Regions from separate parts of the Sporosarcina sp. So3-204 genome, predicted to be linked through region 1. Evidence: riboswitches for the same ligand, from Rfam matches in the RefSeq annotation. Region 1 holds a riboswitch; the other holds the start of a gene.
The links. Region 1 has a riboswitch for S-adenosylmethionine ahead of AC3RV6_RS01040 (O-acetylhomoserine aminocarboxypropyltransferase/cysteine synthase family protein). Riboswitches for the same ligand answer to the same signal wherever they lie in the genome.

Region 1 (6,346 bases):
CAACACCAACAACCGGAACATCTTCCCATTTTGGCTGACCTTCAAATACCAACATACTTAGAATCATTAATTTCCGAAACGCGTCTCTCCCACTTATATCATCAGCGGGGTCTACTTCTGCAAATCCAAGCACCTGCGCTTCATCCAGTGCCGCCTTAAACGGAATTCCTTCTTCCCTCATTTTTGTTAAAATGAAGTTCGAAGTCCCATTCAACACCCCTTGAATACGTCTCACACAATCTCCTTGCAATAAGTTTGTCACGGTTCGGATAATCGGTACACCGCCGGCAGTTGTCGCTTCATAACCAACTTGAACATCCCGTAATTCAGCATGCTTCACCAGTGCAGAACCATGTTTTGCAAACATCGTTTTATTCGCTGTAATGATATGGAATCTCTTTTCTATTGCTTCAGAAAGATATGTGTAAGCAGGTTCCTCGCCAACTATCGCTTCAAAAAGCACATCTATATCTGAGTTTAACAATATTTCATTAATATTATCTGTAATAAGCACATCGGGCGCAACTAGACGATCTTTGGTCTTGTCTCGCACCAGGATTGCTGCAACTTCAATTGTATAACCTGTATTCTTTTTGATTTGTTCTTTTTTTTCATTTAAAACTTTGTAAATACCTTCTCCTACAGTACCAAAGCCTAATATAGCTACTTTGATTGATGACATTTCGCCACCTCCATAAACTACTCAATCAAATTATCCAAAAAAACATTCGCCTTCCACCACAACCCTGTGTAATTGCTTCCAGACCTTTTTGGGCTCATTCGAAAAATACCCCTGGAGATCAGTAACATCCGACAGCCGGTATTTTCGGCACTAGTAACTACTTTAAGTTGGAACTTAACCTAATTTAGTTAAACGTTTACCGGAACCGCTATTTCAATCGCTTGGGCTAGATCTGCAATCGTATCTTCTACAGATTCAAGTCCGACTGATAGACGAATCAAATCTTCAGAAACGCCCGACTTTACTAAATCTTTAGCACTCAACTGTTGATGTGTCGTTGAAGCAGGATGTATAATAAGTGACTTCGCATCCCCAACATTTGCAACATGCGACCAGATTTTCACGTTATCAATTACTTTACGACCCTCATCACGTCCACCTTTAATACCAAAGTTTACAATTGAACCAAAGCCGTTTTTCAAATATTTTTTCCCGAGCTCATAAGATGGATGATCTTCAAGCCCATTATAGTTAACCCATTCTACAGAAGGATGTTCTTTCAAGAATTTCACAACTGCTAACGCATTTTCATTATGTCTTGGAACTCGTAAATGAAGCGTCTCAAGTCCTTGTAAGAAATTAAATGCACTATCCGGATTTAAGCAAGGGCCAAAGTCGCGTAATAATTGAACTCGAAGTTTCGTTGCAAATGCCGCGCCTGCTGCATCGATACCGTATCGAAGACCATGATACGTCGTGTCCGGCTCCGTAAAGCCAGAAAATCTTCCTTGCGTCCAATCAAACTTTCCAGCATCAACAACTACGCCACCGATTGTTGTACCATGTCCGCCAATCCATTTTGTTGCTGAATGAATAACCACATCTGCACCAAATTCAATTGGATTTGAACCATAAGGTGATGGGAATGTATTGTCAATAAGTAATGGAAGTCCATTTTCATGTGCAATATTTGCAACAGCCTCGATATCAAGAACATTTAAACTTGGGTTACCCACAGTTTCAGCAAATATCCCCTTCGTTTTATCTGTAATCGCTGCTCGGAAGTTTTCAGGGTCAGTCGAATCAACAAACTTCACATTAATACCATAACGTGGAAGTGTTACTGCAAATAAGTTAAATGTACCACCATACAAGTTGCTAGCTGCAATAATTTCATCCCCAGCTTCTGCGATATTCATAACAGAGAAAGCAATTGCTGCCATACCTGAAGATAAAGCAACTGCTGCGGAACCACCTTCTAATAATGCAACACGCTGTTCAAACACATCAACAGTAGGGTTTGTTATACGGGAATAGATATTACCTGCCTTTTGCAATGCAAATACACCTTGTGCATGTTCCGTATCAGGGAATACATATGCAGTCGTTCTATAAATTGGTACAGCGCGTGATCCTGTTGTTGGATCTGGTTGTTGTCCGCCGTGCAATAATTGTGTTTCAGGTTTTAAGTTTGTCATTTTCTATTACCTCCAGTGTTTTTTAGATAGATATACGGGTGCGTTAGGGATAATTTCAGAAAATAAAAATACCCCCTTCACTTAAGAAGAGGGTTATGCTTTCGCTAATTCCTCCTCTTATCTTTCAGAATCGTTTGCACGAAACTGTAGGAAGTAGCACCTGTGCAAGTTCATAACTTGCCGGTTGCTGGGCATCACAGGGCCTATTCCCTCTGCCGCTCTTGATAAGAGTATGATTGATTCTGTTTTCCATCTTGTTACACAGTATAGAGGGACACTCTATTGAATGTCAAGCGTTATTTAGTAATTGTTCTGAAGTTTCATACTAGCAACTCAATATAAGAAGTCTAGCCATATTTTAATAGCCGTCCCTAAAATAAGGAACGCTAAAACCCCTTGCAATACTTTCGTATTTGATTTCCGCCCAATCTTCACGCCTAATGGTGCAGCGATTAAACTAGCTACAATCAAGACCAATGCAGGTCCGTAAAGCACTTGATCAGTTGACACCTTGCCAATTGTTGACCCGATCGAGGAAATAAGTGTAATTGCTAGTGAAGTCGCAATTGTCATTCGAGTAGGTATTTTCAACACAACCAACATAATTGGTACAAGAATAAAAGCACCACCTGCGCCTACAATTCCTGCTGCAATTCCAACAATAAAAGAAAATGCCGCCGCTAACCAATGATTAAATATTAATTGATCAGCTGGAACATCATCTAACTGCTTTTTCGGAATGAACATCATAACTGCTGCTATTGTCGCTAAAATGCCGTATACGAAATTCACAGCTCCTTCAGACATCGCGGTTGACCCAAAACCACCTATAAAACTCCCGATAATGATGCTGGATCCCATATATATAACTAGTTTTTTGTTAATGTAGTCACTTTTACGATAAGCCCACACGCCTGATAGTGTTGCAAATAATACTTGTACCGCACTAATCCCTGAAACTTCATGCGAAGAGAATGCTGCAAACCCTAGTAGAGAGGGGATATATAATAACATCGGATAATTAATAATTGCACCACCAATTCCAACCAAACCAGAAACAAAGGAACCGATAAATCCAATGGCAAATAGCATGATGATGAATGTGAAACTCATCACATCAACTCCTTTCAAAAAAACAAGGGTATCTCTCTATCAAGATACCCCCATATTCATTATCCTTTTTTAATCCAAAACGTAAAAATGCCATTTGATTCTTCATGTTTCAGTAACTCGTGACCACCTGATTTTGACCAAGCAGCTAAATCTGCAACAGAACCTTTATCAGTGGCCAGAATTTCTAGCACCTCATTTGTTGCCATTTCCTTCATCACTTTCCTTGCTCTCACAATAGGCATCGGACACGCTAAGCCTTTTGCATCTAATACTTTATCTACTTTCATTTCAATTTTCCTCCTCAAATTTTAAAAAGTTATCTTACCGCACAACGATTTGGCCCTATTTCCATTTCACGTTGCGTTTCTTCATCAGGGTTTATGTGACCCATATTCACTTTACGAATTTCTTGATAAGCATTTGGCTGTGGCGGTAAGTTTTCCGTTACAAGCTTTCTAAATTCAATTTCACTCTCAATATTTAGACCATGATTTTCTGCAAATAAAGTACCAATTTTCTCTGACACACTTCCATCTGCATTTAATTCTTCAATCACCATAAAATGCGCTGGAAGAACAATGAGATCTTTTGCTAACTTTTTGTAACGTGTGTACAATGTCTCCCTTAAATCCCCAACCCAATCCTCGGCAAGTCCTGCAAGATCAGGACGTCCAATCGAGTCGATGAAAAGAATATCGCCAGACAATAAATATTGGTCGTCTACAATAAATGAAGTTGAACCAATTGTGTGGCCTGGAGAATAAAGTGGTTGAATGTCAATTGACGTATGCCCAATCGTAATCACTTTTCCTTCTTCCAATGCTCCATATGAAAATGTAACCTCTACGGCATCTTTGGGTGGCAGCCAATATGTTCCACCTACTTGTGTTGCGATTTCCCTACCCCCGGAAATATGGTCTGCATGAAGATGCGTATCTAACACATGCTTAATCGTTACATTTAGTTTTTCCGCAAATTTTATAAACACATCCGTCATACGCGTTGCATCAATAATAGCTGCCTCGCCATTTGAGACAACCATATAAGACAAGCATCCTTTACCTATTCGAACGAATTGATATAATTCTCCACCATTCTTCAAATCACCAATTTTTACCGGTTCTAAATGTTCACTCCACATCTTCATGCCGCCTGCTAAATAATAAACGTCGCGCCCTTCTTCAGCGATCATCTCGGCTACCATTAATGAGGAACCTTCTTTCGCACAGACGACAACAATGTCCTGATCCTCGGGAAGTTGATCCATTATTTCCTCAACCCCATCTAACAAATCAAAATAGGGAATATTAAGGTATTGAATATTTTTCCCTTCTATTTTCCAATCATCAAACGCATCACTATTTCTTACATCTAAAATAAAAAATGATTCCTTGTTCACAACTTTTTTTGCGATTTCACTTGCAGACATCGATATAGCCATCATACTCATAAGCCCCCCGCCGTATTTTCCGTAAGTCCATTCCATTGACTCATACCTGGTATAACATTTTTCACATATTTAAATCCTTCTTCGGTTAACTTCTGAGCCGCGACATCACTACGATTACCTGTACGACAAATGACGTAAATATCCGCTTCTTTATCAAAACTATCAACTACATTTTCTAAATCCGCCAAAGGAATAGACTGCGTCCCTGGAATATGATTGAATGCATACTCCGCAGATTCACGAACATCAAGTATGATTGGCTTTTCATTCAAAATAGCTTGTAATGCTTCATTTGAAATGACATGTGGATGCTTCGTCTCATTCTTTTCTTCTCCACTCGTTTTACGAACATAGTGTTTCAGCACCCCTTCTTCTTCTATTGTTCCAAGATAGTCATGACCTACTCCTTCTGCCCAAGCTTTTAAGTCTGCAGTTGATCCTTTATCCGTTGCTTGCACTTCGATTACATTTCCAGGTTCTAACTCTTTAACAGCTTTTCTCGTTTTAACAATTGGCATTGGACATGCTAATTGTTTTGCATCTAGTACAAAATCTACTTTTATCATTCCATCTTCTCCTTTTACCTATACGTGTATGGGTATATTTTTTAATTAAAAAAATTACTCGATCGGGCCTTTATAAGCTTGCATACCGCCTATCATATTAACAGCTTGATATCCCCATTTTTTTAAAAAGTTTGTCGCTTGACCGCTACGCCCACCTGATTGACAGACCTTTATATATTCTTTCTTTTTATCCAACTCATTCATACGAGCCTCTAGTAAGCCTAGCCGGATGTTAATAGCTCCTGGAATTTTCCCATTACGAACTTCATCCACTTCACGCACATCTATAATGTGAAGAGGTTCTTTTTGCGCTAGTAATTTTTCAACTTCTATAGTCGTTGTTGTCATTTCTTAACCTCTCCTTGTAAGCTTCATCCATTAGATAAATAAGTTCACATTTCCATCTTGCGCATTGCCGAGATATGCGGCGACTCCAGCATACTCAATGCCGTCTAGCAGTTCTTCTTGACGTAATCCAAGGAGATCCATGGTCATCGTACAAGCAACAAGCTTAACCTCTTGCTCTTCTGCCATTTCAATTAGCTGCGGTAAAGTCATTGCATTATGCTTTTTAATGACATGTTTAATCATTTTTGGACCCATACCCGCAAAATTCATTTTTGAAATACCCATCTTATCTGCACCACGTGGCATCATTTTGCCAAATACTTTTTCTAACAAGTTTTTCTTAACCGGAACTTGCTCATCTTTTCGTAACGCGTTCAGACCCCAAAATGTATGGAATATCGTTACTTCATGATCATAAGCCGCTGCTCCATTCGCAATAATATAAGCAGCCATCGCTTTATCATACTCACCACTAAATAATACAATCGTTGTTTTTTTCGTTTCTGACAATCAAATCTCTCCTAATTACCCACAGGGGTATTATTTTATTAAAAAAAGAAAAAGTCCTCTTAATTAGCGACTCTTTACAAGTAATTCTACAGCTTCTTTAATAATTTCTTCTTTTGCCAATGTATCATTTTCTTCTGCTTCAAGTATACACTCAATTAAATTGGAGCTAACGATGACACCTATCGCTCGGTCAATGGCA
Region 2 (6,346 bases), 1.2 Mb from region 1:
AACTGCCGTATTTTCGGTGAAAGTGAGGATTTGTATGATATCTTTTAAAGATTTAAATCGATTTGATGTGGATTTAACGTTTGAAGAAAAATGCTTTAATCCTGATGCCGGCCATGTCCTCGTTGTTTTGAAACATGAGGGCAAGTGGCTGCTCACTATAAACCCAAATCGTGGAAATGAATTTCCAGGTGGGAAAAGGGAAATTGGAGAAACGATTGAGGAAGCCGCAATTCGTGAAACGTTTGAAGAAACAGGTGTAACAATAACTAATATTAAAGTATTTGCCCAGTATATAGTTTATGATACTGAACCTTTCTATAAAACAGTATTTACTGGGCAAGTGTTACATAAGAGTGAAAATTATGAGAGACATGAAACAGATGGTGCGCTTTGGTTAACGGATAATGAACTTGATAAAAATGACAATTTAAGTTTCTTTATGAAGGACGAAGGAATGGAAGCCATTCGAAAATGGGTGATAAATAATGATAAATAATGGTGAAATAGTTCGAAGTCGTCCATATCCATCACCAAATCCGACGATTATACTTTATGAAAAGGTGTATTTATCGAATGGGGTAAAAGTAAAAGGTTTATTAGCTGTACCAATTAAGGAAGGATCTTACGAAGGTATAATATACTTACGTGGCGGTATACAACATGTCGGTATGGTACGTCCGGCAAGAATTGCTCAAATTGCAGCGCAAGGTTTTGTCGTTTTCGCACCTTATTATCGTGGGAATCGAGGGGGAGAAGGACGGGATGAATTTGCGGGTGATGATCTTTTTGATGCTGTCAATGCGATTGAAGTTCTAAAGCAGTGTACTAAAGTAAATCGAAATCGGATTCATCTTTTTGCATTTTCACGTGGCGGGATTATGGCCTTGTGGACTGGAATTTTAAGGGATGACATTACTTCAATTGTTACATGGGGCGGCGTTTCCGACATTATTTTTATGTATAAAGAGCGAAAAGATTTGCGCCGAATGATGAAACGTGTGATAGGAGGAACACCTAATAATAACCCGGATGCCTACCGGGAACGAACCGCATTATTTCGAATAAATGATATTACTGCACCCGTACTTATTGTTCACGGAATACTTGATACAAATGTTTCATTTGAACAAGCTTTATTACTTGAAAATGCTTTACTTGATAAAAAGAAGGTAGTTGAAACGAGGTATTTCCCAAAATACTCACATTATATACCGCCCGTTGAGAACTTAAATGTTTTAAAAGGAGTATGCGCCTGGATGAAGGCACAATAAAATTAATAAAACGTCATGTATTAAAATACATGACGTTTTTTTATTATGCTATTGGTCCGCCTTTTTCAGAGATATCTTTTGAAACATTACCGAACTTTTTAAAGTTTTCTTGGAATAGATTCGAAAGCTCTTTAGCTTTTTTATCATATTCCTCACCATTTGCCCATGTCTTACGCGGGTTAAGTACTTCTGAAGGTACACCAGGAATCTCTTTTGGCATATGCAAGCCAAATATTGCATTTACTTCGGTTTCAACATTATTTAACTCACCATTTATTGCTGCACGAACCATTGTACGCGTATATTTTAAGTTCATACGGCTTCCCACGCCATAAACACCGCCAGTCCAACCAGTATTTACAAGGTATACTTGTGCATCATGCTCATCAATTTTATTACCAAGCATTTCAGCATATACAGTTGCATGTAGTGGTAAAAATGGTGAACCAAAGCATGTTGAGAATGTTGCTTCAGGTGCCGTAATTCCACGCTCAGTACCAGCAAGTTTTGAAGTATAACCACTTAAGAAATGGTACATAGCTTGCTCTTTCGTTAATTTTGAAATAGGTGGGAAAACGCCAGAAGCATCAGCTGTTAGAAATACAATTGTTTTTGGATGCCCTGCAACAGATGGCACGACAATATTGTCGATTGCATCAATTGGGTAAGCAGCACGTGTGTTTTCTGTTAATGAAGTATCGTTATAATCAGGAGTACGTGTAATTGGATCTAGCACTACGTTTTCTAGAACTGCACCAAATCGAATCGCACTGAAAATTTCTGGTTCTTTTTCTTCTGAAAGCCCAACACATTTCGCATAACATCCGCCTTCAATGTTAAATACGCCATTGTCAGACCAGCCATGTTCATCATCACCAATTAGTTTACGATTGCCATCTGCAGATAAAGTAGTTTTACCAGTACCAGATAGACCAAAGAATAAAGCGACATCGCCATCTTCACCGACGTTTGCAGAACAGTGCATTGGCATAATATTATTTTCAGGTAGTAAATAGTTCATAACTGAGAAGATTGATTTTTTCATCTCGCCTGCATACTCAGTTCCACCAATAAGTACAATTTGCTTTTCTATATTTACAATAATAAAAGTTTCTGAATTGGTTCCATCTACTGCTGGATTAGCCTTAAAAGATGGTGCTGCAATAACTGTGAATTGTGCTTTATGAGACGCCAATTCTTCCTCAGTTGGACGAATAAATAATTGATGTACAAAAAGGTTTTGCCACGCATATTCATTTACAACTTGAATCGATAACCGTGATGCTGTATCTGCACCAGCAAATCCTTTAAAAACATATAATTCGTCTTTTTTACTTAAGTGAGCAATTACTTTTTCATATAATGAATTAAAGACTTCTATAGAAATTGGACGGTTTATATTGCCCCAATCGATTTTGTCTTTAGATGTTGCTTCTTCGACGATATACTTGTCTTTAGGTGAACGGCCAGTATATTTTCCTGTACGTGCTGCTACTGCACCATCCGCTGAAAGTGCAGCTTCTCCACGTGATACTGCTTTTTCTACAAGTTGTGGAACTGAAAGTTGTGTGTGCACATTTTCGCCTGAAAGAAGATTTTTAAGCTCGTCATTAACGCTAACTGAGATCATATTTGTTTACCGTCCTTTACTTGATTTCCCATTTACTTGGGTGTCTTTGTTGATTAACATCCTATTCTTGAATTAGTATAACACATTTAAATTAATTTACTATAATAATTACATCTTTCACATTTTATACATAAAGAAGTTTGACATATTTCGATTTATTACGTAATATGTATTAATGAACGGATACTCTTATCCTGAGCTGGTGGAGGGGCAGCCCCTGAGAAACCCGGCAACCTGCAATAACATTTACTGTTAGTGTATAGGTGCCAAACCTGATGCAAGGTGCAAATCCTTGGACGATAAGAGTGAAGGGTGCTTACAAACATACGCCTTTCCTCATGTGTTTTACGTGAGCGGAGGGCTTTTTTGCTACGATTGCCCTTAAACCTCGTGTACGTAACTCGTAATGGTTTGGAAATCGATCCCCTGTAAATCAGGTGTTACATGGGAAAGTGAGTACCGTATCAATCTCGTAGGTTATTAGGAGGAAATCATATGACGAACCGCCGACTTTTTACATCGGAATCAGTGACAGAGGGACACCCAGACAAGATGTGTGATCAGATTTCTGATGCTATTTTGGATGCGATATTAGAAGAGGATCCAAATGCTAGAGTCGCTTGCGAAACAACTATAACTACAGGACTTGTTCTTGTTGCAGGTGAAATTTCTACAACTACATATGTCGACATTCCGAAAGTAGTTAGAGAAACAGTAAAACAAATAGGTTATACTAATGCGAAATATGGCTTCGATTGTGAAACTTCTGCTGTTTTAACTGCAATCGACGAACAATCTGCAGATATAGCTGCAGGTGTAGATAATGCCCTGGAAGCTCGTGAAGGATCAATGACAGATGATGAGCTTGAGGCAATTGGGGCAGGGGATCAAGGATTGATGTTTGGATACGCTTGTAATGAAACTCCAGAATTGATGCCTCTACCTATTAGTATGTCACATAGGCTAGCACGGAAACTTGCGCAAGTGAGAAAAGAAGGTATTCTTACTTACTTACGTCCGGATGGAAAAACACAAGTAACAGTTGAGTACGATGAGGATAATAAGCCGCAACGTATTGATACAATTGTTATTTCAACACAGCATGATCCTGATGCTACGCTTGAAGAGATTAAGCGTGACATTCGAAAGTATGTTATCGAACCAGTTGTTCCAGCTGAATTACTGGATGCAGAAACGAAGTATTTCATCAATCCTACTGGCCGTTTTGTAATTGGTGGTCCGCAAGGTGATGTAGGCTTAACAGGTCGTAAAATTATCGTTGATACTTACGGTGGTTATGCACGACATGGTGGTGGTGCATTTAGTGGGAAAGACGCGACTAAAGTCGATCGTTCCGCTTCTTATGCTGCTCGTTATGTGGCAAAAAATATTGTCGCTGCAGGACTTGCTGAAAGCTGTGAAGTTCAACTTGCTTATGCAATCGGTGTCGCACAACCTGTATCTATTGCAGTTGACACATTTGGAACAGGCACAGTCGAAGAAAGTAAACTTGTTGAAATCGTTCGCGATCTATTTGATTTACGCCCGTCAGGAATTATTAAAATGCTTGATTTACGTCGTCCGATATACAAACAAACGGCTGCATACGGTCATTTCGGTCGGACGGATATCAGTCTACCGTGGGAGCAAACAGATAAAGCTAATTTGTTAAATGAAAAAGTAGCTCTGTTAGTTAAATAATTGTACGCAGGTAGTGAGGGGAACCTCCTATCTGCGTTTTTTGATTTCTTTTAGACTTGTGCAAGTAGTTTCGTGCAAACTATAGTGCTTTTTATATTTTCTGTTTTTCAAAAACAAAAAGAGTTGAGTGGATATTATCCATTCAACTCTTTTTAAGTAATAGATTACTTTTCTACTGCTGATTTGTCATGCATTGTTCCGTGTGAAGCAAGATTCGTATGCCATGAAAATGCTTTTTCTAGAATATGTGGCGTTTGACCACCTCTAGCTTTCGCTTCTTCAAAGTAAGCTCTTGCTTGTGCCTTATAGTCAGGGTGAACACAATTTTCAATAATACGTTCTGCTGCTTGAGTAGGTGCAAGTCCACGAAGGTCTGCATAGCCTTGTTCAGTAACGATTACATCTACATCGTGGTTTGTATGGTCAACATGCGAAACGAATGGAACGATTGTAGAGATAGCTCCACCTTTTGCTGTTGACTGTGTTACGAAAATAGAGATTCTTGCATTTCGAGCAAAGTCTCCAGAACCGCCAATTCCATTCATTACTTTCGTTCCACTTACATGAGTAGAGTTTACGTTTCCGTAAATATCAACTTCCAACGCAGTGTTGAAAGAAATGATTCCAAGTCGACGAATAACTTCCGGATGGTTAGAAATCTCTTGTGGTCTAAATACAATTTTATCTTTATATTTAACTAAATCTGCTGCTAAATTATCTACGCGTTTCTTAGAAAGTGAAAATGCTGTCGCTGATGCAAATTTAACTACTCCTGCATCAATTAAATCAAAAACACCATCTTGTAGAACTTCTGAAGCAACTACAATATCTTTAAAGTTTGAATTTTTCATCCCATTAAGTACTGCATTCGCAACAGAACCAACACCTGATTGTAATGGAGCCAATTCTTCAGTTAAACGGCCTGCTTTAACTTCTTCTTCAAAAAAGTGTAATAAGTTATTAGCGATTTCTTGCGTCTCTTCGTTAGGTTCGAATAGTGGAGATGGGATATCTGGTTCTTCAGATAATACGATTCCACGAACTTTACTAGGATCTACACGAATACCTATTTCACCAATGCGTGTGCCAATATCATATACTGGAATTGCTTCACGCTCACTGCCTTGGTCTTTAGGAATATAGATATCATGAAGTCCTTCATATTCTTTTGGAGCAGATAAGTTAAGTTCAATAATTACATGTTTAGCTTCTTGCACAAAAATTGGAGAGTTTCCAACTGAGCCTGTTGGAATGATTAAACCATCTTCAGTAATTGCTGCAGCTTCAATAATTGCATAGTCGATTGGACCAAGAACGCCTTGACGAATAAGTTCTGCTGAATGTGATAAATGTTGATCGATATAAAATACTTCACCAGTATTGATTTTATTACGTAAAACAGGGTTACCTTGATAAGGAATACGCATATTAATAATTCCTGCTTCAGCCATCGATTGGTCAGCAGCTGGCCCCATAGAAGCGCCAGTATACAGGTTTACTTTGAATTTTTCATTTTGTCCTCTATTTGCTAAAGCTTGTGGAAATACTTTTGGTTCTCCGAAAAGTGTAAAACCACTCATACCTAGTGTCATTCCATCTTCAATCCATGATGCTGCTTCATCTGCTGATACTACTTTGCCTTCAAATGCAGCATTGCGAATAACTTTACTAAGATCTTTCTCCACGTCATCATCCACCTTATATCATTTTGTATCTAGTATATCAGTAATAGAGACTTAATTAA

Region 2: another riboswitch for S-adenosylmethionine. It lies ahead of metK (methionine adenosyltransferase); the one in region 1 lies ahead of AC3RV6_RS01040 (O-acetylhomoserine aminocarboxypropyltransferase/cysteine synthase family protein).

What each region holds. Positions count from the first base shown of each region.
Region 1 covers NZ_CM176485.1:203,890-210,235, reverse strand. Annotated here, with positions in the region: gene AC3RV6_RS01045 (homoserine dehydrogenase) at 1-682, opposite strand, end outside; gene AC3RV6_RS01040 (O-acetylhomoserine aminocarboxypropyltransferase/cysteine synthase family protein) at 871-2,160, opposite strand; SAM riboswitch class I at 2,275-2,391, opposite strand; gene AC3RV6_RS01035 (sulfite exporter TauE/SafE family protein) at 2,494-3,273, opposite strand; gene AC3RV6_RS01030 (sulfurtransferase TusA family protein) at 3,333-3,560, opposite strand; gene AC3RV6_RS01025 (MBL fold metallo-hydrolase) at 3,590-4,714, opposite strand; gene AC3RV6_RS01020 (sulfurtransferase TusA family protein) at 4,720-5,289, opposite strand; gene AC3RV6_RS01015 (rhodanese-like domain-containing protein) at 5,344-5,637, opposite strand; gene AC3RV6_RS01010 (DsrE/DsrF/DrsH-like family protein) at 5,668-6,147, opposite strand; gene AC3RV6_RS01005 (metal-sensitive transcriptional regulator) at 6,211-6,346, opposite strand, start outside.
Region 2 covers NZ_CM176485.1:2,772,390-2,778,735, reverse strand. Annotated here, with positions in the region: gene AC3RV6_RS13610 (transposase) at 1-20, shown strand, start outside; gene AC3RV6_RS13605 (NUDIX domain-containing protein) at 35-496, shown strand; gene AC3RV6_RS13600 (alpha/beta hydrolase family protein) at 486-1,271, shown strand; gene pckA (phosphoenolpyruvate carboxykinase (ATP)) at 1,315-2,901, opposite strand; SAM riboswitch class I at 3,088-3,207, shown strand; gene metK (methionine adenosyltransferase) at 3,397-4,602, shown strand; gene scpC (succinyl-CoA:acetate CoA-transferase ScpC) at 4,767-6,287, opposite strand.